3 regions of the Rhizobium sp. WYJ-E13 genome follow, and region 2 is predicted to be linked to each of the others. Evidence: predicted binding sites of a transcription regulator. Region 2 holds the regulator's gene; each other region holds the start of a gene.
What was found. The regulator LexA, encoded in region 2, represses DNA repair genes until DNA is damaged. The targets are predictions, from matches to a motif close to TGTTCNNNNTGTGTTCNG.

Region 1 (9,810 bases), 1.2 Mb from region 2:
GCCTTCTCGGCACAGTCGTTCTCATCGGGCCGAGTCTCAATAGTAGTCGCGACCTGCCCCTCTGGGCGCTCCTCCTACCCGTCATCGCCGCAGGCTGCTACGGATTTGCGGCCACCTACGGCAAGCGCTTCAAGGGCGTGGCGCCGCCCGTTATCGCTGCCGGCCAAATGACGGCGTCCTCGCTCGTGGCCCTGCCGCTGTCGCTCGCCATGGATCACCCCTGGGCACTTGCCATGCCGTCAATCAACGCCATCGCGGCCGTTCTGGCGATTGCGTTGCTGTCCACCGCCGTCGGCTATATCATCTACTTCCGCATCATGGCCGCGGCGGGCGCGACCAACACCTCTCTGGTGACGCTGCTCGTGCCGCCGAGCGCGATCCTGCTTGGCTTCCTGTTCCTGGATGAGCGTCTGGAGATGACCGAGATGGCCGGCATGGCGCTGATCGGCGCGGGACTTGTCATACTGGATGGCCGGATCTACCGCCGCTCTGACGCCATAGCCTGAAATGATTATGCTGCAGTGCGCCATTCTTCCGCCAAAAGCATGAATCGTGACTACCGGATTGTAACGGATCGTTAAATTTTGAGAGCGGATTTTTCTGATTATATTTCAGTGGCTTATAGGATTGCTGTTAGACTTATCCACTATCCTCTTCGGCAGCGCAGCACAAGAAGCGCTTCCCAACCAACACATTTCCGACATATTATGAGCCGGTTAGCGCGAGGAGGCAGACATGGGACTTACGCAATCCTTGAATGTCCTGTTGGTCAGTGCAGCGTTCGCATTCGTCGTGTCCATGCTCTTCATTTGAGCCGATGCGAGGCGTCAAAAACTGAGATACCTACACTCCTGAATAACAAATAACCCCGAAAACTGAAAAGCGCATGCCCCGCCCGGCCATGCGCTTTTACTTTGCCCGCAGCAACAGTGTGTATCGGTTTAAGCTGCCGCGCCGGCGCTTCTGGCCGTCTGGCGCGAGAGGCCGAGATTGTCGAGGACGGCAGAAACCAGCGGCGCACGGTTCATCGTATAAAGATGGAACTCGTGCAGGCCTCGGCGAATAAGATCCTCGATCTGCTCGGCTGCAACCTCGGCTGCGACCTTGGCGCGCTCTTCCGGCTTGTCGTCATATCCGGCGAAACGCGCGTCGAGGAAGGTCGGGATGACCGTGCCGCAGGCGCCGGCAAAGCGCTTCAGCTGCGTCAGGTTCTGGATCGGCATGATACCAGGCACGACAGGGATTTTGACGCCGGCAGCACGCACCTTCTCGAGATAACGCTCGAAATTGTCGTTATCGAAGAAGAACTGCGTCAGCGCGCGGTTGGCGCCGTTCTCGGCCTTCTGCTTCAGCATGTCGATATCAGCCGCCTGATCGCGGCTTTCCGGATGCTTTTCCGGATAGGCCGAGACGGAGATCTCGAAATCACCGATCTGCTTGAGGCCGGCCACCAGTTCCGCCGCATTGGCATAACCGCCCGGATGGGGCTGGTAGGCCGCACCGACGCCACCCGGCGCATCGCCGCGCAACGCCACGAAATGCGTAACACCCGCCTTGCGGAAACTGTCGACCACCTGATGCGTCTCTTCCTTCGTGGCGCTGACACAGGTGAGATGCGAGGCGGTCGCAAGCGGCGTGTCGGTGAGGAAGCGCGTGACCGTGGAGAGCGTCGGCGCCTTGGTGGTGCCACCGGCACCGTAGGTCACGGAGACGAATTCCGGGTTCCAATCCTGCAGGTCGCGGACGGTGTTCCAGAGCTGGCCCTCCATCTCCTCGGACTTCGGCGGGAAGAACTCGAAGGAGATCGCAATATCGCGGCGGCGGGCGTCGTTTTTCTGGGTCATTTATTCTCTCCCGGCAAATGTAAGTACCGCGCCTTCGCTCTCCAGCGAGGCCATAAGGCGCCTCGGGTCGCGCGCGAGCCAGATCGTGACCGTAAGGCCCTTCTCCCCCTGCTGACCCGGATGAAGATCGACGACCTGCTCGACATCCAGCCCCGCCTTGCGCACCCAGTCCGACATGGCCTGATGCGAGAAGCCGAGACGGACGTGGGCATGTTCGTCGCGAAGATATTCGAGGTTATGCGGCGCGAGATCGATGATGACGAGGCGCCCGCCCGGCCGCAGCATGCGCGCGGCTTCCGCGATTGCGATATCGGGCTGATCAAAGAAGTGCAGCACCTGATGGATCGTTACCAGATCGAAATCCTGCCCCTCGAACGGCAGGTTCAGGATATCGGCGTGGCGCACCGAAGCCGTCGTGATCCGCGACTTGTCGAGATTGGCGCGCGCCACGCTCAGCATGTCGCGGCTGGCGTCGACGCCGATTGCACGGCGATAGCGACCGGCCAGAAGCTCCAGCATGCGACCAGTGCCGGTGCCGAGGTCGAGCAGGGAATCGATCGGGTTGGCGCCGAGCAGCTTGATGACGGCTGCATCCACCTCTTCGTCAGCGGCGTGCAGACGACGAAGTTCGTCCCATTCGGCGGCGTTGCGGCTGAAATAGGCCTGTGCCCGCTCGGCGCGCTGCCGCTTGACGGTGGCAAGGCGCTCGCCGTCACGCTGGACGACGGGGTCGTTTTCGGAGACATGCTTCAGCAGCGCTCGCACCAGCGCGGCTGCCTTGCCTTCGTGCGCCAGGCGGAAGTAGGCCCAGGCGCCTTCCTGATAGCGGTCGATCAGTTCCGCCTCGCCAAGCAGCTTCAGGTGCCGGGAGATGCGGGGTTGGGATTGACCGAGAATTTCCGTAAGATCTGTGACGGTGAGATCCCCCGCCGCCAGTAGCGCGAGGAGCCGCAGGCGCGTCGGTTCGCCGGCCGCCTTCAAGACGTCCACCAGCGCATCCAGTCCAAGCCTTAAGGGTTCGCTCATATCCTACCCAATCAAGATATAAAGATATCTTTATGTGACTTGGATAGCGGAGGCAAGCGGCATTTCACCGATTTGCGAAATTGCCTGTATCGATAACGACAGCAGACATTAAAAAAGCCCCGGACCAGCCGGGGCTTCGAAATGCACGAAAAACCGATTAGCGGGTCAGACGCTTGTGAGCCTGGCTGCCGGGATTGAGGGCGTCGGGGCCAAGGCGGCGGATCTTGTCCTGTTCATAATCCTCGAAGTTGCCTTCGAACCACTCGACATGGCCGTCGCCTTCAAACGCGAGAATATGCGTGGCCAGACGGTCGAGGAACATGCGATCGTGGCTGATGATAATGGCGCAGCCGGCAAATGCTTCCAGCGCGCTTTCCAGAGCACCAAGCGTTTCCGTATCGAGGTCGTTGGTCGGTTCGTCGAGCAGCAGAACGTTGCCGCCGGCCTTCAGCATCTTGGCAAGGTGAACGCGGTTGCGCTGACCACCCGAGAGATTGCCGACCTTCTGCTGCTGATCGCCGCCCTTGAAGTTGAAGGCGCCGCAATAGGCGCGCGAGTTCATGTCGAACTTGCCAAGCTTGATGACTTCGGCGCCGCCGGAGATTTCTTCCCAGACGGTCTTGTTGCCATCAAGCGCATCGCGGCTCTGGTCGACATAACCGAGATGCACGGTCTCGCCGATGCGGATCGAACCACTGTCGGGCTTTTCCTGGCCGGTGATCATCTTGAACAGCGTCGTCTTGCCGGCGCCGTTCGGGCCGATAATGCCGACGATGCCGCCCGGCGGCAGCTTGATCGACAGATCGTTGATCAGCGTGCGGCCCTCGAAGCCCTTGGTGATACCGTCCATCTCGATGACCACCTGACCGAGGCGCTCGCTGACCGGGATAATGATCTGCGCGTCGCCGGGACGCTGCTTCTCGGCGGCCTCGACCAGTTGCTCGTAAGACTTGATACGCGCCTTGGACTTGGCCTGACGGGCCTTCGGGCTGGAGGCGATCCATTCCTGTTCGCGGCTGATGGCCTTCTGGCGACCTGCCTCTTCGCGGTTTTCCTGCAGCATGCGCTTTGCCTTCGCCTGCAGGTAGGCCGAGTAGTTGCCTTCGTAAGGAATGCCGCGGCCGCGGTCGAGTTCGAGGATCCAGCCGGTGACGTTATCCAGGAAGTAGCGATCGTGGGTGATCATCATTACGGCGCCCGGATAGTCGCGCAGATGCTTTTCGAGCCAGGCGATGGTTTCGGCGTCAAGATGGTTGGTCGGTTCGTCGAGCAGCAGCAGGTCCGGCTGCGACAGAAGCAGGCGGCAGAGCGCGATACGGCGGCGCTCACCGCCCGACAGCGTCGTGACATCGGCGTCGCGCGGCGGGCAGCGCAGGGCTTCCATCGCCATCTCGACCTGGCTTTCCAGATCCCAGAGGTTCTGGCTGTCGATGATATCCTGGAGCTTCGCACCCTCTTCCGCCGTCTCGTCGGAATAGTTCATCATCAGTTCGTTGTAGCGATCGACGATCGCCGTCTTGGAGGCGACACCTTCCATGACGTTCTCGAACACCGTCTTGCTGGGGTCGAGTTTCGGTTCCTGCTCCAGATAGCCGACGGTCGCGCCTTCGGCGAGCCAGGCTTCCCCGGTATATTCCTTGTCCTGGCCGGCAATGATGCGCAGCACGGTGGACTTACCGGCACCGTTCGGACCCAGGATACCGATCTTGGCATCGGGATAAAAGGAAAGATGGATATTCTCGAGGATCTTCTTATTGCCATAGGCCTTGTTGAGGCCGGACATATGATAGATGAACTGGCGTGCCATGCTGGGATGCTCCGGGCGGAAACTTGAAATCGTGGCCGCTATGTAGGCGAAACCACGCCCGCGGGCAACGCCGAAACCCTGTTTCGTCAGGATTTCGGCATGTTTCCATCAGAAGCCGGCGGCATCCACAAGGCCTTCATCGCAGCCGAAGGACGTCTGCCCTGCCCCTTGGATGAGGCCGCCGAGGCCCTTCTCCTTCGCTTGCGCCGAAACTGCATCCTGCGAAAGCCCGATCGTCAGCTCGCTGATCACTCTGATATTGCCGACGCGGCGGCAGCTCATTTTCACGCGGTCGCTGGCACCGGCCCCAAAGCTCTTGTCGAAAGCCGCCTTGATCGCATCGGATTTCAGCGTCTTGCCGACGTTGGCGGCGAAGAGATCGCGCACGGCCGAAGCATTGAGATCGCCCATCAGGTGAATGGCGGTGGCGAAATATTCGTCGGCGCTCATCTTCGTGCAAGTGCCGTGCTTGATCCACTCATGCCGCTCGAGCCCCGATTGCGTGCCGGGCATCGCCTTGTCGAGCGCGCTCTTCGTCTCGGCCGAAAGGCTCACTGTCGGCAGGTTCGTCCACTGGCCGTCCTTGTCGGCGGCTCTCTGGTCGGCGGGTACGCCGCAATAGTCCTGCCGCATCGGCCATAGACCGTGGAGAGAAAAGTTGGTGGCGTCATAACGCTCGCCGCCCTGGCTGGCGCATTCGGCCTTCTTCTGGTTGGTCTGGCAGAATGCCGGTTGCCAGCTTGCCGCAAGGATGAAACGCGTGCGCCCGCTTTCTTGCGCGGATACGGGTCCGACTGACGACAGCGAAAGGAAGAGAATGGAAACCGAAAGGAGAAACTTACCCATTGATAGCCCCGACAAAGAACAATACAGGAACAAACAAGCATGAAGCCGAAAATTGCGCAACCCTGAATCGCAGCAAAATCGCGCTTTCTCATGTATGAGGAGAACCGCAATATTGCATTTGTCCTGCGATCTGGTCTTTTGGGCGCGGGAGGAATGCATGTTTTCCGAGACATTGCGGCTTCAGAATGCCGGGGCTTCGCTTGCGTGCCATCACCAGCCTGCAGAGGGCCAGGCGCACGCTATCCTGATGATTTCACACGGGCTCGCCGAACATTCTCGCCGTTACCGGCGCTTTGCCGAGGCCATGGCGGCAAGAGGTTATCATGTCTATGCGCATGACCATCGCGGCCACGGCGAGACAAGCGCGCCCGATGCACCGCTCGGTCGCTTCGCGAGACAGGGCGGCATAGAGCGCGTCATCAACGATATCGCCGCCGTGCATGACTTTGCCACGACCCGCCACCCCGGCCTGCCCGTCATCCTCCTCGGCCATTCGATGGGCGGCCTGATCGCCCTTAATGCCGCCGCCGATCTCCCCGGCCGTTTCGCAGCCCTTGCCGTCTGGAATTCAAATTTCTCGGTTGGACTTTCCGGCCGCGTTGCGCAGGCGATCCTGCTTGCCGAACGCATGCTCAAAGGCTCGGATGTGCCAAGCGACATGCTGCCGAGGCTGACATTTTCCGCCTGGGACAAATCCATTCCCAACCACCGGACGGAATTCGACTGGCTGTCGCACAATCCGGCCGAGGTCGATGCCTATATCGCCGATCCGCTATGCGGCTTCGGCCCCTCGGTATCGCTCTGGCTCGATATCTTCGCCCTCACCTTCCGCGGCATCGAGAAGGAGCGGCTCGAGAGGCTGCCGAAAGACCTGCCGATCCATCTGGTCGGCGGCGGTCAGGACCCGGCAACCATCAATGGAAAAGCCGTCCTCTGGCTGTCAAAGCGTTTGAGAAGTCAGGGCTTTTCCCGTATCAGCACGGAGATATATCAGGACATGCGGCATGAAACGCTGAACGAGATCGGCGCGCAAACGGCAATTGCGGATTTCGCCGGCTGGTGCGACGCGGCGATCCGCGCGGTCCCGAGCGAAAGGATCTGAGATGACAAGCACGAGTTCCATACGCCATCCCGCCGCCTCCGAGGTGACGTTTGGCCTGCTTTTTATGTTTTTGTCGGTGATGATCTCGCCGCTGATCGACATCTTCTCGAAGCTCGCGACCGCGACGATCTCGTCCACCGAAGTCGCTGGCTTCCGCTTCGTCATCCAGTCGCTCACCATGCTGCCTTTCGTCTTCCTGCGCGGCGCGAAGATCCAGTTTTCGCTGAAGCAGAGCTGGTATCATGCCATCCGTGGCGCAATGGTCACTATCTCGATGATCTGCTTCGTCACCACGCTGAAGGTCATGGCGGTTGCCGATGCCATCGCCATCTTCTTCGTCGAGCCGATCATTCTTACGATCCTCGGCAGCATCTTCCTGAAAGAGACGATCGGCTGGCGGCGCTACAGCGCCTGCGCCGTCGGCTTCCTGGGGGCCCTGCTGATCATTCAGCCGAGCTTCGAACAGGTCGGCTATATCGCTCTGCTGCCCGTCGTCAGCGCCTTCTGCATCGCCGTCTTCGCGCTGATGACACGGGTACTATCGCACCGCGAAGATCCCTGGGCCATGCAGTTCCAGACCGGCCTCTGGGGCATTTTCTTCTGCGCCGTTGTCCTCTTCATCGGCTATGGCAGCGGCTCTGACATCATCGATACGGCCATACCCGATCTTCCCGCTTTCGGCTACCTGCTGGGTACGGGCATTGCCGCGGCGATAACCGGCATTCTCGCGGCTTACGCCTATCGGGCCGCACCGGCCTCCACGCTGGCGCCGCTGCAATATCTGGAAATCGTCTCGGCCACCGTCTTTGCCTGGCTGGTCTTCGCCGATTTCCCCGACGCGTTGAAATGGCTCGGCATCCTCATCGTCATCGCGTCCGGCCTCTACATCATCTGGCGCGAGCAGCGCTTTGCTTCCAAACCCGTATCCGATACATCTGAGGTGACGCGGGCGCCCTGAAATCCGCCGCTCATGAGAGGAGTTTGGGAGGAATTTGGGAGGAACATGACGCAAGACGTGAAGAAGAAACCGCCGCTTGCGGGCATCAGGGTCATCGAGCTTGCGCGCGTGCTGGCCGGACCCTGGGCGGGGCAGATGCTGGCCGATCTCGGCGCCGATGTCATCAAGGTGGAAAACCCCGATGGCGGCGACGACACGAGGCATTGGGGGCCGCCCTTCGTTGAAGGCGCGGACGGAGAAAACCTCTCGGCTGCCTATTACCATTCCGCCAATCGCGGCAAGCGCTCCATCACCGCAGACCTGAAGAGCGATGAAGGCCAGTCGCTGGTGCGCCGTCTCGTTGCGACAGCCGATGTGCTGATCGAGAATTTCAAGCTTGGAGGTCTCGTCAAATACGGGCTCGATTACGAGAGCCTGAAGGCGATCAATCCGCGCCTCGTCTATTGCTCCATCACCGGCTTCGGCCAGACCGGCCCTTATGCAAACCTCGCTGGTTACGATTACATCGTCCAGGGCATGTCCGGCTTCATGTCGATCACAGGCGAACCTGAGGGACAGCCGATGAAGGCGGGTGTGGCGATCGCCGATGTCTTCACCGGCATCTACGCGGTCTCGGCCATCGAGGCCGCCCTCATCCATGCGCTGAAATCAGGCGAAGGCCAGTTCATCGACATGGCGCTGCTCGATGTGCAATCGGCCGTGCTCGCCAACCAGAATATGAACTACCTGGTCTCCGGCAGAGCCCCGGTTCGCCTTGGCAATGCCCATCCGAACATCTCACCTTATGAAGTCGTGCCGACGGCTGACGGTTATCTCATCCTTGCCATTGGCAACGATGGCCAGTTTCGCCGCCTTTGCACGATCCTCGCCCTTTCCATCGCCGATGACGAGCGTTTTGCGACCAACAAGGCGCGCGTCGCCAACCGCGGCGAGGTGCGCCGGCTTGTCTCGACCGAAACGCTGAAATGGCGGAAGGCCGATCTCCTGAAAGCCTGCGAGGACAATGCCGTGCCGGCGGGCGCCATCAATACGATCGAGGAAATGTTTGCCGATCCGCAGATCAAGGCGCGTGGCCTGCGCGTCGACCTGCCGGATGCCGCGGGCACGATGATACCGGGCGTGCGCACGCCGGTGGTCCTGTCGGAAACGCCGCTGCGCTACGAACGGCCGAGCCCGCGCCTGGGCGAACACAATGCCGAAGTTCTGGCCGAACTTGAGGAATGGGAGAGGAAAACGTCACCATGAGAAGGAAGGGGCCATGAAAAGGACAGGCGGACAGTTGATCGTCGAAGCGCTGAAGGCGAACGGGGTGAAGCGCCTCTCCTGCGTGCCGGGAGAGAGCTTCCTTGCGGTGCTCGACGCCCTGTATGACAGCGATATCGATGTCATCGTCTGCCGTCAGGAAGGTGGCGCGGCGATGATGGCGGATTGCTGGGGCCGGCTGACCGGCGAGCCCGGTATCTGCATGGTCACCCGCGGCCCCGGCGCCACCAATGCCTCCGCCGGCCTGCATATCGCCAGGCAGGATTCGATCCCGATGATCCTCTTCATCGGCCAGGTGCAGCGGGAGGCGCGCGAGCGCGAAGCTTTCCAGGAGGTCGAATTCCGCCGCGCGTTCACCGAATTCGCCAAATGGGTCGGCGAGATCGATGATGCCGCCCGCATCCCGGAATTCGTCACCCGCGCCTTCGCGATCGCCACATCGGGCCGTCCGGGTCCGGTCGTGCTGACGCTTCCTGAAGATATGTTGCGCGACGAGGTCGAGGCCCCGAAAGCAAGGCGCTACGCGCGCGTCGAAGCCCATCCCGGCCGCAGCCAGATCGACGATCTCTATCTGCGCCTGCTGAAGGCCGAGCGGCCGATAGTCATCCTTGGCGGCACCCGCTGGGATGCTGATGCGGTCGCCGATTTCCAGACCTTTGCCGAGCGCTTCCGCCTGCCGGTCGGCTGTTCCTTCCGCCGGCAGATGTTGTTCGACCACCTGCATCCCTGCTACGCCGGCGACGTCGGTATCGGCATCAATCCGGCGCTCGCCAAAGAGATCAAGGAGAGCGACCTTCTGATCCTGCTCGGCAGCCGTATGTCAGAAATGCCTTCCTCGGGCTATACGCTGCTCGACATCCCCTACCCTGCCCAATCGCTCGTCCACATCCATCCAGACTCGTCCGAGCTCGGCCGCGTCTATCGCCCTGATCTCGCGATCTGCGCCAGTCCCATCGACTTCATC
Region 2 (9,810 bases):
TAAAGCCGTATTAGCCACGAATGATGGAACGACCGGCATACTCAGCCTGCGGGCCGAGACCTTCTTCGATGCGGATGAGCTGATTGTACTTGGCAAGGCGATCCGAGCGCGACAGCGAACCGGTCTTGATCTGACCGCAGTTGGTGGCAACCGCAAGATCGGCGATCGTGGAGTCTTCCGTCTCACCCGAACGGTGCGACATGACGGCGGTGTAGGCTGCCTTGTGCGCGGTATTGACGGCGTCGAGCGTTTCCGTCAGCGAGCCGATCTGGTTGACCTTGACGAGAATGGAGTTGGCGACGCCCATGCGGATACCGTCGCGCAGGCGAGCCGAATTGGTGACGAAGAGGTCGTCGCCGACGAGCTGGCACTTCTTGCCGGCGAGATCGGTCAGCGTCTTCCAGCCTTCCCAGTCGTCTTCGGCCATGCCGTCTTCGATGGAGATGATCGGATACTTGGCAGCGAGTTCGGCAAGGTATTCAGCCATGGCGCCCGGCTCGAGCGTGCGGCCTTCACCTTCCATCACATACTTGCCATCCTTGAAGAATTCCGTCGAGGCGCAATCGAGGCCGAGGTAGATGTCCTCGCCCGGCTTGTAGCCGGCTTTCTCGACCGACTTCATGATGAAGTCGAGGGCTTCCGGAGCGCTCTTCAGACCCGGGGCAAAACCGCCTTCGTCGCCGACATTGGTATTGTGTCCCTGGGCGGCGAGTTCCTTACGCAGCGTATGGAAGACTTCCGAGCCCATGCGAACAGCTTCACGGATCGAATCTGCGCCAACCGGTAGGATCATGAATTCCTGGAAATCGATCGGGTTGTCGGCATGTGCGCCGCCGTTGATGATGTTCATCATCGGAACCGGCAGCAGGTTTGCGGCAGCGCCGCCAACGTAACGGTAGAGCGGCAGGCCGGAAGCCTCTGCGGCAGCCTTGGCGACGGCGAGCGAAACGCCGAGGATGGCGTTGGCGCCGAGACGCGACTTGTTCGGCGTGCCGTCGAGTTCGATCATGATCTTGTCGATCTGGATCTGGTTTTCGGCGTCGATGCCGCCGATCGCGTCAAAGATTTCCGTGTTGGCGGCCTCGACGGCCTTTTCGACACCCTTGCCGAGATAGCGCTTGCCGCCATCGCGCACTTCGACAGCTTCATGCGCGCCGGTCGAAGCACCCGAGGGAACAGCTGCACGGCCCATGCTGCCGTCTTCGAGATAGACATCGACTTCGACGGTGGGGTTACCACGGCTATCGAGAATCTCGCGGGCGATGATATCGGTAATTGCAGTCATGGTTTTTTCCTGCTCGTGGGTGGATAAATCGTTTGAAACCGTCTTAATCGAAGGTACGCAAATTACAATGGCGCTTTGCGACACCTCCGGCCTGCCTGTCTGATCGTCGCTATAACACGATCATGTCAGGCTTTTGACTGTCAGCCCTTGGCAACCGCATCAAAGGCGAGCAGCTTTTCCAGAAGCCGCGGCATATCCTTGAGATAGACCATGTTCGGGCCGTCGGAAGGGGCATTGTCCGGATCCTCATGGGTTTCGATGAAGACACCCGCAACGCCGGCGGCTACGGCAGCACGCGCCAGCGTTTCAACGAATTCGCGCTGGCCGCCGGAGGAATCGCCCTGCCCGCCCGGCTGGGCGACGGAATGCGTGGCGTCGAAGATAACAGGAGCGCCCATCGCCGCCATGATCGGCAGGGAACGCATGTCGGAGACCAGCGTGTTGTAGCCGAAGGAAACACCGCGTTCGCAAAGCAATATATTCGGATTGCCGCTGGCATTCAGCTTGCCGAGCACATTCTTCATGTCCCAGGGCGCGAGGAACTGGCCTTTCTTGACGTTGACGACGCGGCCGGTCTTGGCGGCGGCAACGAGAAGATCCGTCTGGCGGCAGAGGAAGGCCGGGATCTGCAGCACGTCGACGGTTTCAGCGACAATGGCGCATTGTTCTGCCGTATGAACATCCGTCAGGACAGGAAAACCGAATTCCTTCTTGAGGTCGTCGAAAACCTCCATCGCCTTTTCGAGGCCGATACCGCGCTTGGCGGAAATCGAGGTGCGGTTTGCCTTGTCATAGGAGGTCTTGTAGACGAGGCCGATACCGAGCTTGTCGCACAGCTCCTTCAGCGTGCCGCCGACCATGAAGGCATGCTCGCGGCTTTCCATCTGGCACGGACCAGCGATGAGCGAAAGCTTGGCAGAATTGGAAAACAGAACCTGGCCAGCGCCTTCGCCGATCCGGACCTCTGCATTGGTATTGGAGCTCATGGTGTTTCCTCGAAGGCGAAGAGCGTGCCCTGACCGGGCGCGGGCTTCACAAGAATACGGTTGGCCTTGCGTGTATAGGTCACCCCGTTAGCAGCCAAATGCGCTTCTGTCACGGCCAGATCGGCAACCGCAAAGAGGATCGCCCGGCCGCGCAGGCCGCGATCGCTATCCGGCGTCGCCAGATCGAAATAGGCCTCCAGCCCCTCTGGGGTCATCAGGCTGATCTTTGCGTTTCCGGTCGGCACCTCCAGCCCGAAACTCGTGACATCGGCAGAAGCGGCTTTTGCCGCCGCGCGAACGAACTCGCCGAAAGCTGTCGGCTCGGGCGCCGCGAGCGCGATCTCGGCAATGCCTGTCACGCCATTGGCATGGATCTCCAGCGCGCTGCGGCTGGCCGGAAGCGGGTTGATGCGCTCGACAGCGAAGAGAAAGAAATCCGGTGCCCGTAGGTCGCCAGCGAAGGCGAGCCGGAAGCCGGCAACACTTTCTGCACCATCGGGCATTTTCACTGGACGTTCGAACTGCAGCACAGGACCGGCACTGATGCTGCCCTTCACGAAACGAGAATGTTCTTGCTTTGCATCCCCTGTCGCAAAGGCGATGGCGGACAATCCTTCGCTGCCGCAGCGGAAACGGAAAGCCTGATTGCGGGCAGTGAAGACATTGCCCTCACGCGCCGTCTCCTCGCTCTCCTCCACACTCGCGACACCCAATGGCTCAAGGTAGGTTTTGTCGGTAAAGAAAACGCAGGCATTTTCCGTGCCGAAGGGATGGCGGGCATCGGGCGCGACGGTGAAACCAAGCTTGCCCAGCCTTTCGCGGGCAAGGTCGATATCGGTAACCGGCAAAACGAGATGATCAATCGGAAGCATGTCCTGGGTCATCGGCTACTCTCTAGCAATCACCAGGAGATGTGCTTCAGCAGACGCTACGAAGCAAGGCCAGGCAGGCTTTCCGCCGATAAAAATAAAATTCTCTGCAGAATGAACAGAAGTTTTACGAAAATTTAGCTACTTGCAGAACACATATGGAACATATAGTGTCCGTTCTGGATTTGTTTCAAGACTGGGGTACACGCCATGCTCACACGCAAACAACAGGAACTCCTTCTTTTCATTCACGAAAGGATGAAGGAGTCAGGCGTTCCGCCGTCTTTCGACGAGATGAAGGATGCGCTGGATCTTGCCTCTAAATCCGGTATTCACCGGCTGATCACGGCGCTTGAGGAACGCGGCTTCATTCGCCGGCTTCCGAACCGGGCACGCGCGCTCGAAGTCATCAAGTTGCCGGAAGCCTACAGCCCAAGCCTGCAGCCTCGGCGCGGCTTTTCGCCGAGCGTCATCGAGGGCAGCCTCGGAAAGCCTCAGCCGTTGGCTCCCGCTCCGGCAAAGCCTGCACCTGCTGCCGACAACGGCAATTCGATTTCTGTGCCGGTCATGGGGCGCATCGCCGCCGGCGTGCCGATCTCGGCAATCCAGAACAATACGCACGACATCAATGTTCCCGCCGACATGCTGGGCTCGGGTGAGCATTATGCGCTCGAGGTTCGTGGCGACTCGATGATCGAAGCCGGCATCTTCGATGGCGACACGGTCATCATCCGCAACGGCAGCACCGCCAATCCCGGTGATATTGTCGTGGCACTCGTCGACGAGGAGGAAGCGACGCTCAAGCGTTTTCGCCGCAAGGGTGCATCGATTGCACTCGAAGCAGCAAACCCCGCTTATGAGACGCGCATCTTCCCGCCGGATCGCGTCAAGGTCCAGGGCAAGCTCGTCGGCCTCATTCGCCGCTATCACTGACTGGTGACGTACTGGCGTCTGCGAAACTGTCGCTGCGCCAATCATAGGCACGGTGGCGCATCCAGGGCCGTCGCAACGTGTCGAATGCAGTTGTGATCTCAGTTCCCTTATCGGTAAAACGAAGTTCGATCGAGCCTGTTCTGCGTAGTGTCTCGCCAGTAAAGAGCAATGCGCCGGAGCGACAATGGTCAAACCGCAAACGGACAGGGGTAACGACGATATCGGCCGTATCGCAGGCCGGCCCGAGATAGGCTGCATTGTCGATGATCGTCAGTTTCTTTCCATTCCCGAGCAAGGCAGTGCACCAGGCGCCCTTCTGGCAGGAGAAGCGCGATGGCGAGCTTGCGGCGGCATGTCTCATTGCTGCTCTGGCTTCGTCCTGCTGATCCCGTGACAGCTGCAGCTGTTTGCCTTCAGGCGCAGCGGGGACATTGACAGCCTGGAGCATGAACGGCTTTCGATGCTCTTCCATGGTAAGCGCCCGCTGCCATTGTTCGAAGATGAAGGCAGGAGGCTTTTCGCGATTCGAAGCTATCGCCTCTCCATCGACAACAGCAACCAGGCCGCCATCTTCGGCGATGGTGATGTCGGGCATCGCCTCGACCGGAAGCAACGCGACGGCAAGCGTGGAAACCGCAACGATTGCTGTTCCGGCGTGCCGCAGTCTGGTTCTGAGCAAGGTTAGCAGCAGAAACCCGAAGACGGCTGTCGGGAAGTACCAGCCGGGCAAACGGCCCACATCGATATTGCCGCCCCAGCTCGATACCGTCTTTGCGATTTTTATCACCAGATCGAGCCCGAATCCTGCGATCTGCCACATCGGGCCATCGAGGCCAAAAGGCATCAGCAGCATCGCCAGCATCCCGGCAGGCATGACGATGAAGGAAATGACAGGCATGGCCGCGAGATTTGCCGGCAGGCCGTAGGCAGTCAGCCGGTGAAAATGATCGATCGAAAACAGCGCGGTCGAGAAACCGCCAATGAGCGACGTCAGGAAAATGCCGCCGAAGAAGCCGCCAATCATGAGGACAGGTTTGAGGATCGGCAGCTTGGCAAAGGCATTCTCCCGCATCGGACGCACTTTCCAGAGGTCGTAACCGGCGACCAGGGCAAGCGTTGCGGCAAAGGACATCTGGAAACTCGGCCCCAGCACCTCCGATGGCGAGACTGCAAGGATCACGAGCGCGGACAGCGCCACGTTTCTAAGGCTGATCGACGGCCGGTCAAAGAAGACGGCAACCAGCATGATCGCCATCATGATGAAAGCGCGTTCGGCGGAGACGGCAAAACCCGAGATCAGATAATAAGCCGTCACCGCAGCGAGCGCGCCGGCCGCCGCGATTTTCTTGGTCGGCCATGCTTGGGCAATGGCGGGAAAAAGACTGAGGATGACCCGCAGGCCGACAAAGAAGATGCCGGCGGAGAGCGCCATATTGAGACCGGAGATCGCGATGATGTGGGCAAGGCCGGATTGCCGCAGCGCCTCGGTCGTTTCATCCGAGATCGCCCGTCTCTCATCGGTGACAAGTGAAGCAGCAAAGGCGCCGGTATCACCCGGCAGGACGGAGCGGATTCGATCGCCGATGCCGCTCCTGAGCCGATAGAGCCATTCCAGGGTCGCCTCACCGAACGAGCCCGCCTGCTGCGGCTGCGAGGCAGTCTTTTTCGGCGCACCATAGAAAAAGCCGTTGGCACCAATGCCATCGAAATAGGCGCTGAAGGCAAAATCGTTGAGGTGGGGAAGTGCCGGTCCCGCCGGAGGCGTGAGACGTGCCCTGCCCTCGATGACGTCACCAAGCTCAAAGGGCTGCGTGGCGCCCCGGACCAGGACGGAAATGCGCTTGGGTGGACGCTTGATCTCGGGAGCATCCGTTCCGGTAACAGCAAGAATATAGCGCCAGCGCCCTCTTCCATCGCCTTCGCGACGCTCGATGCGGCCGGTCACCGTTGTCGTTACGGCGGAATCCAGGATCAAGGTCCGCGCCCGCCATGTTTCGACCTGTGCCGAAAGCATTCCACCGGCAAAGAGAAGCAGAGCAAGCAGCGTCGCCCGCAATTTCGTCCGGCCATATCCGCAGAGCGCAACGGCAAGGAGGAGGACAAACAGGCAGAGACCAAGCGAGATGGCCGGAAAATCCGAAACTGCCAGAAACCAGGTCGCGGCACCCGCACCGAGAAAGACCGGCGAGAAGAGAATGAGGCGACCGTGGCCAGCCTCTTCCCCGGCCATGCGAATAGACGATTCGGCGTGTTGTTTCGCAATGCCAATCAGCCGCCACTGCAGCGGAACAGCAGCTTGCGTCCTTACCGGTTGCGTCACAATGGCGCGCGGTGCGACATCGGCAAAATCCATCTTGGCATCAACGGATTGCGCCTGCCGTTCTCTTGTCTCGAACCCCGTCATAATCGCTTGGACCCGCCCCCGGATATCGGCAGAATGCAACCTGTGTTCAAAACGCGCAAACAATAATCGATTGAAATACGAGGAAAATTCACGCGAACGAAAAATCCAGTCAAATCATGGTGTTCTGATATGCATGGGGCTCATCGCTGCACTGCCTAAAAGATGATGCCGCGATGCACAAAATGGCATCACGGTAACTTGGCATTAGCTTCGCGATCATATAGCTATCGCTTAGGACGCTTAACTCTTATGGCGCTTTTGCGGCGCCACCGCCACTCCGGAGGATCAGCATGACGGATCAAAGCGCTACAATCAAAATCGGTGACAAATCAGTCGACCTCGCCGTCCGAAAAGGCACGGTCGGACCTGACGTCATCGATATCGGTGCACTTTATAAAAATACGGCCTCCTTCACCTACGATCCCGGGTTTACGTCGACCGCATCCTGTGAATCGAAGATCACTTATATCGACGGCGACGAAGGTGTTCTGCTGCATCGCGGTTACCCGATCGAGCAGCTTGCCGAGCACGGCGACTTCCTGGAAGTCTGCTACCTGCTGCTCTACGGCGAACTGCCGACCGCCGCCCAGAAGAAAGACTTCGACTATCGCGTCACGCACCACACGATGGTGCACGAGCAGATGAGCCGCTTCTTCACCGGCTTCCGACGCGACGCCCACCCGATGGCCGTCATGTGCGGCTGCGTCGGCGCGCTTTCGGCCTTCTATCACGACTCCACCGACATCACCGATCCGCACCAGCGCATGGTCGCCAGCCTGCGCATGATCGCCAAGATGCCGACGCTCGCTGCCATGGCCTACAAGTACCATATCGGCCAGCCCTTCGTTTACCCGAAGAACGACCTCGATTACGCGTCGAATTTCCTGCGCATGTGCTTTGCCGTTCCCTGCGAAGAATATGTGGTCAACCCGGTGCTTTCGCGCGCCATGGACCGCATCTTCATTCTGCATGCCGATCACGAGCAGAACGCCTCGACCTCGACGGTCCGCCTCGCCGGTTCTTCCGGCGCGAACCCGTTCGCCTGCATCGCAGCCGGCATCGCCTGCCTCTGGGGTCCCGCTCACGGTGGCGCCAACGAAGCAGCCCTCAACATGCTGACGGAGATCGGCACGGTTGACCGTATTCCCGAATATATCGCCCGCGCCAAGGACAAGAACGACCCGTTCCGCCTGATGGGCTTCGGTCATCGCGTCTACAAGAACTACGATCCGCGTGCCAAGATCATGCAGAAGACGACGCATGAAGTTCTCGGCGAACTCGGCATCAAGGACGATCCGCTTCTCGAAGTCGCGATGGAACTGGAGCGTATCGCTCTGACCGACTCCTATTTCATCGAGAAGAAGCTCTATCCGAACATCGACTTCTATTCGGGCATCACTCTGAAGGCTCTGGGCTTCCCCACCACGATGTTCACCGTGCTCTTCGCTCTCGCCCGTACCGTCGGCTGGATCGCACAATGGAACGAAATGATCGAAGATCCGGAACAGCGCATCGGCCGTCCGCGCCAGCTCTATATTGGCGAGCCGAAGCGCGATTACGTGCCGGTTTCCAAGCGCTAAGCGCTGACTTCGAGACAAGAAAAGAAAACCCGGTCAGGAATGACCGGGTTTTTTGTTGGCGAGAACATCGAGCAATATCTTCGCCGCGTGCTCCCCCGGGGGACTTTCCGTCTGCATACGCTGCCAGATGAGCTCGTAACCTTCCTTCATCGCCTTGAGCTGATAGGTGTCGGCCGACAACCTTTCCATCCAGCGTGCGAGGCTTGCACCACGAACGATGTCGTTCAGATATTCCGGTACGACCGCATAGTCTGCGATCAGATTGGGCAGAGCGCCAGTCCAGGTCTTGATGCCTGATGTCAGCATGCGCATGATCCAATCGACCTTGTAAGCGGAAACGACGGGGACATTGGCGAGCGCCAGTTCCAGGATTACGGTCCCGGACGCCGCCATGGCGGCATCGGCTTCGGCGAAAGCCTTCCATTTCGCTTCGGCGCCCACAACGATTTCCGGCTTCACCGCCCATCCCGCCGTCACTTCCCGCACAAACGCTTCCCTATGCGCCACGGTCGGCAGGATGAAGCGCATCGGTCCATTGCGGGCGACGAGATCATTGGCGGCGGCCTCGAAATAAGGCAGGAGCTTCTTGATCTCGGAGGAACGCGAGCCGGGAAGAAGCAGGATCGCACCGGCGCCGGGGTGCCGGCCAGCGCGCAGACGCCTGGTCTCCAGAAGCGCCGCGTCGGCAACCAGACGATGGCCCACATAGGTGGTAGCCGGCCCGTTGAGACGCTGCATCACCGCCGGTTCGAAAGGAAGTACAGCCAGCACATGGTCGACATAGGCGAGCATGCGCTGGGCACGATATTCCTTCCATGCCCAGACGCTCGGACAGACATAATTGACGACAGGCAGATCAGGCAGCGCTGTGCGCACACGCTTGGCGACACGGTGGGTGAAATCCGGGCTGTCAATGATGAGCAAGATATCGGGCTTTGCCGCAATGATCGCCGCTGCCGTTTGCCGAATGCGGGAAAACAGCGTCGGCAGCTTGGCCAGGACCTGCGTGATACCCATGACGGAGAGCTCGGAGAAATCAAAGAGAGATTTCAATCCTTCGGCCTGCAGCCCCTCGCCGCCGACGCCGACGAGTTCGATGGGGCCGGAATGGATCTTCCGCAGCCCTGCAACGAGATCGGCGCCAAGCAGATCGCCGGATACTTCGCCGGCTACGACAGCAATTTTCAACGGCCTGTCACTCATGCAAGCCCCCATCCCGGCAAGCCCTTGTCTATACCGCAGACAAAAAGACCGTTCTCGTCTGCCGCCTTGATGAGCGCGTCGCGATCAAGCACCAACGATCGGCCGGCTTCGATAGCCACTCCCGCAAGTCCGGCAGCTTTGGCATTGAGCACGGTGGACACACCAATAGCCGGCAAATCGGCGCGGATATCCTGCTGTGGCTTGCAAAGCTTGACCAGCACGCCGCGCCGGCGCGATGAAATACGGCCCGCTGCTCTCAGGGTCGCCACACGGTCAAGCATGCCGTCCGTACCCTCGACGCCCTCGACAGCAACGACGCGTCCGCCGATCGAAACCGCGCCCTGCCCGATATCCAGACCGCCGAGCACCTCCGCCGCCTTGCCTGCGCGCGCTATATCACGACGATCCTCTTCATTGGGCGAAACCACGCCCAGCGGACCTGCAGTCGCAAGCAGGTCCGGTGCAATCTCATGGGCGCCAACGACGCGCAGGCCTCGCCCTTCTATCAGCTTGATCACCATCTGCAGAACAGTATCGTCGCCACCAGAAA
Region 3 (9,810 bases), 280 kb from region 2:
AACAAGGCTAAAAGCCTTGTTTTAAGTATCGCGTGATCCTTAACCGTTACCGGGGCAGCGACAAGCGCGCCTAAGATCTGATCCTCCCAAGACTTGACCGCGAATTCGGCAAGAATTTAACCTTCTTGCCTGTTTTGTGAGCTAAAACTAGCCCAAAGATTGTGCTTTGTCATCAGCTTTTTTTGCATTTTTGCTACACTCACGCAAAATTTTTCTGTTGACAAGATTTACCTTCAAGTCCTTATAAATACGCGCTTTTTCGCGCCTGCTGAATTTGTGGGCGCTAACATGCGTCTGCGGGAGGGTGCTCGCGCCGGTCGCGGGTTTCTTTCCTGTCGCGAAGCGGTTATGAACGCTCCCATCTTTATCAAAGACCGTCGATTCCGCTTGGGTAAGCGGCGTCTCAACTGTACCGGAATCCGCCATGCGTCTGTCCCGCTTCTTCATACCCATCCTCAAGGAAAATCCCAAGGAGGCGGAAATCGTCTCCCACCGGCTGATGCTGCGCGCCGGCATGATCCGCCAGCAGTCGCAGGGCATCTATTCCTGGCTGCCGCTGGGCAAGAAGGTGCTGGACAAGGTCAACAATATCATCCGCGAAGAGCAGAACCGGGCGGGCGCCATCGAGCTTTCGATGCCGACGCTACAGTCGGCCGAACTCTGGCAGGAGAGCGGCCGCTATGACGCCTACGGCAAGGAGATGCTGCGCATCAAGGACCGCCAGGACCGTCCGATGCTCTACGGCCCGACCAACGAAGAAATGATCACGGATATCTTCCGTTCTTCGGTCAAGTCCTACAAGGACCTGCCGCTCAATCTCTATCACATTCAGCTGAAATTCCGTGACGAGATCCGTCCGCGTTTCGGCACCATGCGCTCGCGCGAATTCATGATGAAGGACGCCTATTCCTTCGATTTGACGCGCGAAGGGGCAGAGCATTCCTATAACAAGATGTTCACCGCCTATCTGCGCACGTTCGATCGTCTCGGCCTGCGCGCCATTCCGATGCGCGCCGATACCGGACCGATTGGCGGCAATCTCAGCCACGAATTCATTATCCTTGCCGATACGGGCGAGTCCGAGGTTTTCTGCCACAAGGATTTCGTCAACTTCGATATCCCCGCGGAAAACACGGATTTCGACAGCGTCGACGGCCTGAAATCGATCTTCGACAAGTGGACGTCGCTTTATGCCGCGACTTCGGAAATGCACGACGAGGCGGCCTTCAATGCCATTCCGGAAGGCGAGCGTCTTTCTGCGCGCGGCATCGAAGTCGGCCATATTTTCTACTTCGGTACGAAGTATTCCGAGCCGATGGGCGCGAAGGTGCAAGGGCCTGATGGCAAGGAACACTTCGTTCACATGGGTTCCTACGGTATCGGCCCGACGCGCCTTGTTCCCGCCATCATCGAAGCATCGCATGATGAGAACGGAATCATCTGGCCGGAGTCGGTCGCACCCTTCGATGTCGTGGTCATCAACATGAAGGCCGGCGACGAGGCCTGCGACGGCACCTGCGAGCTGATCTACGCGGCGCTGACCAAGGCGGGCAAGGACGTGCTCTATGACGACACGGACGACCGCGCGGGTACCAAGTTTGCGACTGCCGATCTGATCGGCGTGCCGTACCAGATCATTGCCGGTCCGCGCGCGGTCGCGAACGGCGAAGTGGAAGTGAAGGACCGCAAGACCGGTGCCCGCGAAACGATGACCATCGAGGCGGCGATCAACAGGTTCGTGGCTTAAGAAAGACGGAGGCGAAATGGCAGAGGCAGCAGTGGACCGGAGTTCCAAATCCGGCTTGGGTCCGGCTGGCAAGCCATTCTCCACATTCGAACGCCTGGTGGCGTGGCGCTATCTGCGCGCCCGCCGCAAGGAGGCGTTCATCTCGGTCATCGCCGGCTTCTCCTTCGTCGGCATCATGCTGGGCGTTGCGACGCTCATCATCGTCATGGCTGTCATGAACGGGTTCCGGACGGAACTCGTCTCCCGCATCCTTGGCATCAACGGCCACATGATCATCCAGCCGGTCGATGGTCCGTTCACCGACTATGCCGATCTCGTGAAGAAATTCGAGGCGGTGCCCGGTATCAAGATGGCGCTGCCATTGGTGGAAGGTCAGGTGCTGGCCTCTTCGCAGACGGGCGGCAGCACCGGCGCGCTCGTGCGCGGCACACGGGCCGAGGACCTGACCAAGCTCAAGACGGTCTCCGATAACATCAAGTCCGGTGATATGGTGGGTTTTGCCGCGGGCGACGGCGTTCTGGTTGGAAGCCGCATGGCCGATCAGCTGGGACTCAGGGCGGGCGACCTGATTACGCTGACATCACCGGAAGGTGATGTGACGCCGATGGGCGTCAACCCGCGCATCAAATCCTACAAGATTTCCGGCCTCTTCGAGATTGGCATGTCGGAATACGATGCCTCGATCATCTACATGCCGCTCGAGGAATCGCAGCTCTATTTCAATGCCGACGGGCTGGTGCAGTCGATTGAGCTCTTCGTCGACAACCCTGACGACATCGATAATTTGAGACCCAAGGTCGAGCAGGCCGCCGGCCGGCAGATTGCCATCACCGACTGGCGCCAGCGCAACCAGACTTTTTTTTCGGCCCTGCAGGTCGAGCGCAACGTGATGTTCATGATCCTGACGCTGATCGTGCTCGTCGCCGCACTCAACATCATCTCCGGCCTCATCATGCTGGTGAAAGACAAGGGAAGCGACATCGCCATTCTGCGCACAATGGGCGCAAGCTCCGGCGCCATCATGCGCATCTTCTTCATGACGGGGGCTGCGATCGGCATTGTCGGCACGATCGCCGGCGTGCTGCTCGGCGTGTTCGTCTGCATCAACATCGAGTCCATCCGCCAGTTCTTCTCATGGGTCTCTGGCACGGTGCTTTTCGATCCGCAGCTCTACTTCCTCAGTCAGCTTCCGGCGGAAATGGATGTGAGCGAGACGATTTCCGTCGTCGCCATGGCGCTGACGCTTTCCTTCATCGCGACGATCTTCCCGGCCTGGCGCGCCTCCCGCCTCGACCCCGTCCAGGCCCTTCGTTCCGAATAAGGCCGAGATCCAAGGTCATGCATGATCCAAGGCCAAATCCAAGGAATGCCGCATTCATGAAACGCAATGTCGTTCTCAAGCTTTCGGGCGTCGAGCGCCACTATGGCCAGGGCGAAACGCTGCTGACTATCCTCAAGGGCGCCGATTTCACCCTGTCGAGTGGTGAAATGGTGGCGCTGGTGGCGCCGTCAGGCACCGGCAAGTCGACGCTGCTGCATATCGCAGGGCTGCTGGAGCATCCTGACGGCGGCGAGGTATCGGTCAACGGTCGCCCCTGTAACGGCCTTTCCGATGACAAGCGCACGGCCATCCGTCGCGGTGAGATCGGCTTTGTTTATCAGTTCCATCACCTGCTGCCGGAATTCTCGGCGCAGGAGAACATCATGATGCCGCAGCTCATCGCCGGCCTCTCATGGAAGGAAGCGAGCGAGCGCGCAAAGATGCTTCTGGATTATATGCGCATCGGCCACCGCGGTACGCATCGCCCGGGCGAGCTTTCCGGCGGCGAGCAGCAGCGTGTGGCGATTGCCCGCGCCGTCGCCAATGCGCCTAGACTGCTTTTGGCCGACGAGCCGACCGGTAATCTCGACCCGGAGACTGCCAGCTATGTCTTCGACGCTCTGGAGGCCCTGGTGCGCCAGTCCGGCCTTGCCGCGCTGATCGCCACCCACAACCACGAGCTTGCCCGGCGCATGGACCGGCGCGTAACGATCTCCGACGGCAAGGTCGTGGATTTCTGATTATCAGGGAATAATCAGCCCGCCGCGATAGTCGAGCTCATAGGCCTTTTGGCCATCCACGAGAATGAATTCGTGACCGCGAAAATGTGTGCAGTCGCCTTCGCTCGTATCGACATAGCGCCCCAGCGAATGATCGAATACCATGCCGCCGAGGAAGCGCCCCTGCTTGTAGAGCTGTGACAGCGCCGCGCTAATGATGGTGCCTGCGACAGTCCCGTCGATGATCCCGGGCTCGATGATCCGCCCGAAATAGTTCATCGCCCAGACCGGCTTTTCCTCCAGCCACACAACTTCCTGACCGGCAAAATCCGTGCCGCCGAAATAGCTGTCGAGATAGCGCCAGATGCCGCGCTTATAACCGATGTCGTGGGCACCGATCCGGTAGGATGGCTGCGACTTCGCGCCGGCGACATATGTCTGCGATTTGGCTTCGACAATGAAGCTATTGAGTTCCAAAACGTCCATAGTCCCTTTGCTCCGATGTTAACCATGTCCCGCGGAAGTGGGGGGTAACCCTGTTGACAATAGAACATACATGGAACAAAGTAAAAACATAAGAGCAAAGGAGAGCCAGATGACTGACATGATCCGTGATATCGCAGCATTCACCTCCATCGCAATGTTCATTGCCAGCTTCTCGTTGATCGTCATGGCAATGTAAGAATTCAGGGGATCGCATGGCAGCCATGCGATCCCGCGGCGGGACTTTTTCTGGACAGAATCGCCTTCAATGCCGACAATGCGCACTCTTCAATGAGGCAGTTGGAAGGGCATGTTATGGCGGATGCGGAACAGGGTGCGATCGGCGGCAAGCCGGGCTTCGTTCATCTGAGGGTTCACTCTGCCTATTCGCTGCTCGAAGGCGCATTGCCTCTCAAAAAGATCCTCTACAAGGCAGCGGGCGACAACCAGCCGGCGATTGCCATCACTGATACCAACAATCTTTTCGTTGCACTGGAGTTCTCCCAGAAAGCGATGGATGACGGGCTGCAGCCGATCATCGGCTGCCAGGTGTCGATCGATATGGAAGACGGTCTCGAAACCGAGAAGCGGGGAGGCCAGCAGGCGCTGGTCAAGCTGCCTTCCATCGTGCTTCTGTCCGCCACCGATGCAGGCTACGAACGGCTGGTCGATCTCGTCAGCCGCGCCTATCTCGGTGGCGAGGGCAACTCGACAATTCATGTCCGCGCCTCGTGGCTTGATGAGATCGGCACGGAGGGCCTGATAGCGCTGACGGGTGCCTCGACCGGGCCGATCGACATGCCGCTCAAGGACGGCCACGCCGCTGCGGCGGAGACCCGGCTGCTGACGCTGAAGCGGATCTTCGGGGATCGGCTCTATGTCGAACTGCAGCGGCACGGCGCTTATGACAAGCGGCACGAACAGAAAATTGTCGGCCTTGCCTATAAGCACGACCTGCCGCTGGTCGCGACCAATGAAGCCTTCTTCCCGACGCGCGACGATTATGACGCCCACGATGCGCTGATGGCGGTCGCCCATAACGCCATCGTGTCCGACGACAGCCGTTTCCGTCTCTCCCCGGATCACTATCTGAAAAGCCGCGCGGAGATGGAAAAGCTCTTCGCCGACCTGCCTGAGGCGCTTGATAATACCGTTGAGATCGCCCGGCGCTGCTCCTTCGTTCTGAAGACCCGCAAGCCGATCCTGCCGCGCTTCACCGGCGCGACAGACGATCCCGAAGAGGCCGAGCGCGCAGAGTCGCTAGAACTTCGCCGGCAGGCGGAGGAGGGGCTCGACATGCGTCTGGCCACGCTCGGCATGTCGGCCGGCTACGAGGAGAAGGATTATCGCGAGCGGCTGGAATTCGAGCTCAGCGTTATCGAGCGCATGAAGTTCCCCGGCTACTTCCTGATCGTTGCGGACTTCATCAAATGGGCCAAGCAGCATGACATCCCGGTCGGCCCGGGCCGCGGTTCGGGTGCGGGCTCATTGGTCGCCTACGCACTGACGATTACCGATGTGGATCCGCTGCGCTTCTCGCTGCTTTTCGAACGCTTCCTCAATCCGGAGCGCGTCTCGATGCCGGATTTCGATATCGACTTCTGCCAGGATCGCCGTGAAGAGGTGATCCGTTACGTGCAGAAGAAATACGGCCGCGAGCAGGTGGCGCAGATTATCACTTTCGGTTCGCTGCAGGCGCGCGCCGCATTGCGCGACGTCGGCCGCGTGCTGGAAATGCCCTATGGCCAGGTCGACAAGATCTGCAAACTCGTGCCGAACAACCCAGCAAACCCGACGCCTCTGTCCAAGGCGATCGAGGAAGAGCCGAAGCTGCAGGAAGAGGCCGCCAAAGAGCCGGTCGTCGCGCGGCTCTTGGATATCGCCCAGAAGATCGAAGGCCTCTATCGCCACGCCTCGACCCACGCCGCCGGGATCGTGATCGGCGACCGCCCGCTGTCGAAGCTCGTGCCGATGTATCGCGATCCGCGCTCCGACATGCCGGTCACCCAGTTCAATATGAAGTGGGTGGAGCAGGCGGGCCTGGTGAAGTTCGACTTCCTTGGCCTGAAGACGCTGACGGTGCTCAAGGTCGCCGTCGACTTCTGCAGGAAGCGCGGCATCGAGGTCGACCTCGCCAAGATCCCGCTCGACGACAAGAAGACCTATGAGATGCTCTCGCGCGGCGAGACGGTTGGCGTGTTCCAGGTTGAAAGTGCGGGCATGCGCAAGGCGCTGATCGGCATGAAGCCGGACTGCATCGAAGACATCATCGCGCTCGTGGCGCTCTACCGTCCCGGCCCGATGGAGAATATTCCGACCTATAATGCCCGCAAGCACGGTGACGAAGAGCTGGAATCGATCCACCCAACGATCGACCATCTTCTCAAGGAAACGCAGGGCGTTATCGTTTACCAGGAACAGGTGATGCAGATCGCCCAGGTCCTGTCGGGCTATTCGCTCGGCGAAGCCGATCTTCTGCGCCGCGCCATGGGTAAGAAGATCAAGGCCGAAATGGACCAGCAGCGCGAACGCTTCGTCGACGGTGCAGTCAAGAACGGCGTGTCGAAGCCGCAGGCCGACAACATCTTCGAACTCTTGGCAAAGTTCGCAAACTATGGCTTCAACAAGTCGCATGCTGCCGCCTACGCCATCGTCTCCTATCAGACGGCCTATATGAAGGCGCATTATCCGGTCGAGTTCCTGGCAGCGTCGATGACGCTCGATATGTCGAACACCGAAAAGGTCAACGACTTCCGTCAGGATGCCAAGCGCCTTGGTATCGAGGTCATCGCGCCCTCCGTCCAGACCTCCTTCCGTCAGTTCGAGACCGGTGACAACCGTATCTACTACGCACTTGCGGCTCTCAAGGGGGTCGGTGAATCCGCCGTCGATCACATCGTCGAAATGCGCGGCGATAAGCCCTTCGCCAGCATCGAGGATTTCTGCCTGCGCATCGATCCACGCCAGGTAAACCGCCGCGTGCTGGAAAGCCTGATCTATGCCGGCGCCTTTGATTGCTTCAACCTGGATCGCGCCCAGCTTTCGGCTGGTCTCGACCGCGTGCTCGGCTATGCACAGCGCGCCCAGGAAAACAAGCTGAGCGGCCAGTCGGATATCTTCGGCGGTGCGCTGTCCTCAGGTCCGGAAAAGATCGCCCTGCCGCCATTCTCGCCGTGGCTTGCCTCGGAGCGGCTGCTCAAGGAATTCCAGGTGCTGGGCTTCTACCTGACCGCCCATCCGCTCGACAGCTACAACAACATCCTTCAGAAGATGCGCGTACAGACCTTCGCGGACTTCTCGACGGCGGTGAAGCAGGGCGCTGCGAACGGGCGACTGGCGGGTACGGTGATTTCCAAACAGGAGCGCAAGACGCGCACCGGCAACAAGATGGGTATCATCGTCTTTTCGGATTCCTCCGGCCAGTTCGAAGCCGTGCTCTTCTCCGAAATGCTGAACCAGTATCGTGACATATTGGAGCCCGGAAAGTCCTTCGTCATCACCGCGATCGGCGAGGAACGGCCGGAAGGTGTCAGCCTGCGGCTGCAGACCATCCAGTCGCTGGAAGAAAAGTCGTTGCAGATGCAGAAGGCGCTGCGCGTCTATGTCCGCGACTCCGGCCCGCTGCGCGCTGTCGCAGCACATCTGAACGCCAAGGGCGACGGCCTCGTCTCCTTCATCGTCATCAAGGAAGAGGGCAAGCGTGAGGTCGAGGTGGTGTTGCAGGACAAGTATCGCATCACGCCGGAGATCGCCGCGGCCTTGCGGGCTGCCCCTGGCGTCGTCGACGTCGAACTCGTCTGAACGGGAAAGCGACCGGCACTGCGCCGGTTGCCTTTGCTTTCAGACGGCCTGCAATCGGCAGGATGCATCGGCACAGCGGCCTCTGCCGAAGCCCATGAGGGCCATGCCGATCAGCGTGGCTGCGACCGGCACCAGCAAAGCGGTCCGCAGAGCCTCCAGCCGCTCGGACGGACCGTCACCATCGCCGAGAGAAAGTGTGCCGACAGCACTGACGGCCGAGAGGCCGAGTGCTGCGCCGAACTGGAACGAGGTGTTCACGAGCCCGCTCGCCAGGCCCTGTTCGTTTTCGGCAATACCTTCAGTCGCGATGATCGTCAGTGGGCCATAGCCGAGGGAGAAGGCAAGGCCGAGAAGGATCGTCGATGGCAGCATGGCCGCATAGGTCCAGTCGAGCCCCATGCCGAGAAAGAGCGCGTAGCCCGCAACAGCGAGTGCAAAGCCGCCAAGCACCACGCGTCCATTGCCGAAACGCTCGACGAGCAGAGGCGTCAGCAATGGAGCTAGAATGGCGTCCATGCCGATGACGATCAGGGCAAGGCTGGTTTCGAACGAGGACCAGCCCAACAGTTCCTGCAGATAGAGTGAGACGATGAACTGGAAGCCGAAGAAGGCGCCGGTGAAGAGCATCGCTCCGAGGTTCGATTGCACCAGCGTCGATGACCGGAAAATCCCGAGACGGATGAGCGGCGCACGCGAATTGCGTTCGATGAGGATGAAAGCGAGCCAGAGCAGCGCGCTTGCGCCGGCTGCCGCAATCGTCCAATTCAGGTCGTTGGTCGCGTGTTCCAGCCGAGTCAGTGTATAGGCGGCAAGCAACATGGCGCCAGTCAGCGTCACCGCGCCGGCGATGTCGAATTTCTGGCGCGGGGCGGCGACTTCTTCCTTCTTCTCCACGATCAGCTTCATGCCGACAAGAAGCAGGATGGTAGAGAAGATGACCGGAGCGAAGAACACCCATCGCCAACCGACGGCCGACAATAGCCCGCCGATGACGAGCCCTAGCGAGAATCCGGCCGATGCCGTGCCGGCATAAATCAGCACGGCCCTGTTGCGCTGTGGTCCTTCGGGAAAGCTTCCATTGATGAGAGCAAGGCCGGCCGGCGTCATGAAGGCGGCTGCTGCTCCCGTCACGAAGCGTGCCGTCAGCAACATCCAGCCTTCGGTCGCAAGGCCGCCGAGGCCGGAAAAGAACAGGAATACGCTCAGCGCCATCAGGAAGACCTTGCGCTTGCCATACATGTCGGCGACGCGCCCGCCGAGCAGCATCAGGCCGGCATAGGCAAGCACATAGGCCGAAACAACGGCGCTCAGCGTCGTGGTCGAGAGGCCGAGCTCGGCCCGGATCGAGGGCAGGGCGATGTTGAGCATGGCCGCATCGACGCCTTCGAGGAAGATCGCGCCGCAGAGAACGACGAGCATGCCGGCAGCACTGCGGCTCATTCTTCCGCTCTCCGCCGTAAGTGGAGGACTTGTAGACATCATGATTTCCTTGTCCGTGAAGCAGGGAAGAGCAAGTTACATATTGATCCTCAGTTCCCTATTGTAACCAAGAGAGACATAGGGCATGGTTCGAACCCATGGAAGAAGGCGCTTCAAACTCACCGAGTGACTGCTGCAGCACCGAGCGCGATTACGACATCCTCCAGTGGGATGCGCGGGAGGAATGCGAAGTGCGTCAGATTTTGGATCGCATCGCCGACAAATGGTCGCTGCTGGTTATCGCATTGCTTGAAAAGCGC

Region 1: the regulator LexA is predicted to act here: its motif matches at 5,538-5,555, upstream of KQ933_RS12805 (ribonuclease).
Region 3: the regulator LexA is predicted to act here: its motif matches at 4,334-4,351, upstream of KQ933_RS05275 (DUF5680 domain-containing protein).

Annotation. Positions count from the first base shown of each region.
Region 1 is NZ_CP076853.1:2,533,693-2,543,502, forward strand. It holds gene KQ933_RS12785 (DMT family transporter) at 1-506, shown strand, start outside; gene metF (methylenetetrahydrofolate reductase [NAD(P)H]) at 942-1,844, opposite strand; gene KQ933_RS12795 (metalloregulator ArsR/SmtB family transcription factor) at 1,845-2,870, opposite strand; gene ettA (energy-dependent translational throttle protein EttA) at 3,028-4,677, opposite strand; gene KQ933_RS12805 (ribonuclease) at 4,786-5,523, opposite strand; gene KQ933_RS12810 (alpha/beta fold hydrolase) at 5,681-6,625, shown strand; gene KQ933_RS12815 (DMT family transporter) at 6,627-7,583, shown strand; gene KQ933_RS12820 (CaiB/BaiF CoA-transferase family protein) at 7,629-8,828, shown strand; gene KQ933_RS12825 (thiamine pyrophosphate-binding protein) at 8,842-9,810, shown strand, end outside.
Region 2 is NZ_CP076853.1:1,328,045-1,337,854, reverse strand. It holds gene eno (phosphopyruvate hydratase) at 11-1,285, opposite strand; gene kdsA (3-deoxy-8-phosphooctulonate synthase) at 1,426-2,271, opposite strand; gene KQ933_RS06755 (VOC family protein) at 2,268-3,155, opposite strand; gene lexA (transcriptional repressor LexA) at 3,351-4,073, shown strand; gene KQ933_RS06745 (ComEC/Rec2 family competence protein) at 4,054-6,426, opposite strand; gene gltA (citrate synthase) at 6,768-8,057, shown strand; gene lpxB (lipid-A-disaccharide synthase) at 8,091-9,260, opposite strand; gene KQ933_RS06730 (LpxI family protein) at 9,257-9,810, opposite strand, start outside.
Region 3 is NZ_CP076853.1:1,048,170-1,057,979, forward strand. It holds gene KQ933_RS05255 (hypothetical protein) at 148-426, opposite strand; gene proS (proline--tRNA ligase) at 425-1,747, shown strand; gene KQ933_RS05265 (lipoprotein-releasing ABC transporter permease subunit) at 1,764-3,068, shown strand; gene KQ933_RS05270 (ABC transporter ATP-binding protein) at 3,125-3,808, shown strand; gene KQ933_RS05275 (DUF5680 domain-containing protein) at 3,812-4,273, opposite strand; gene dnaE (DNA polymerase III subunit alpha) at 4,586-8,071, shown strand; gene KQ933_RS05285 (MFS transporter) at 8,111-9,511, opposite strand; gene KQ933_RS05290 (helix-turn-helix domain-containing protein) at 9,649-9,810, shown strand, end outside.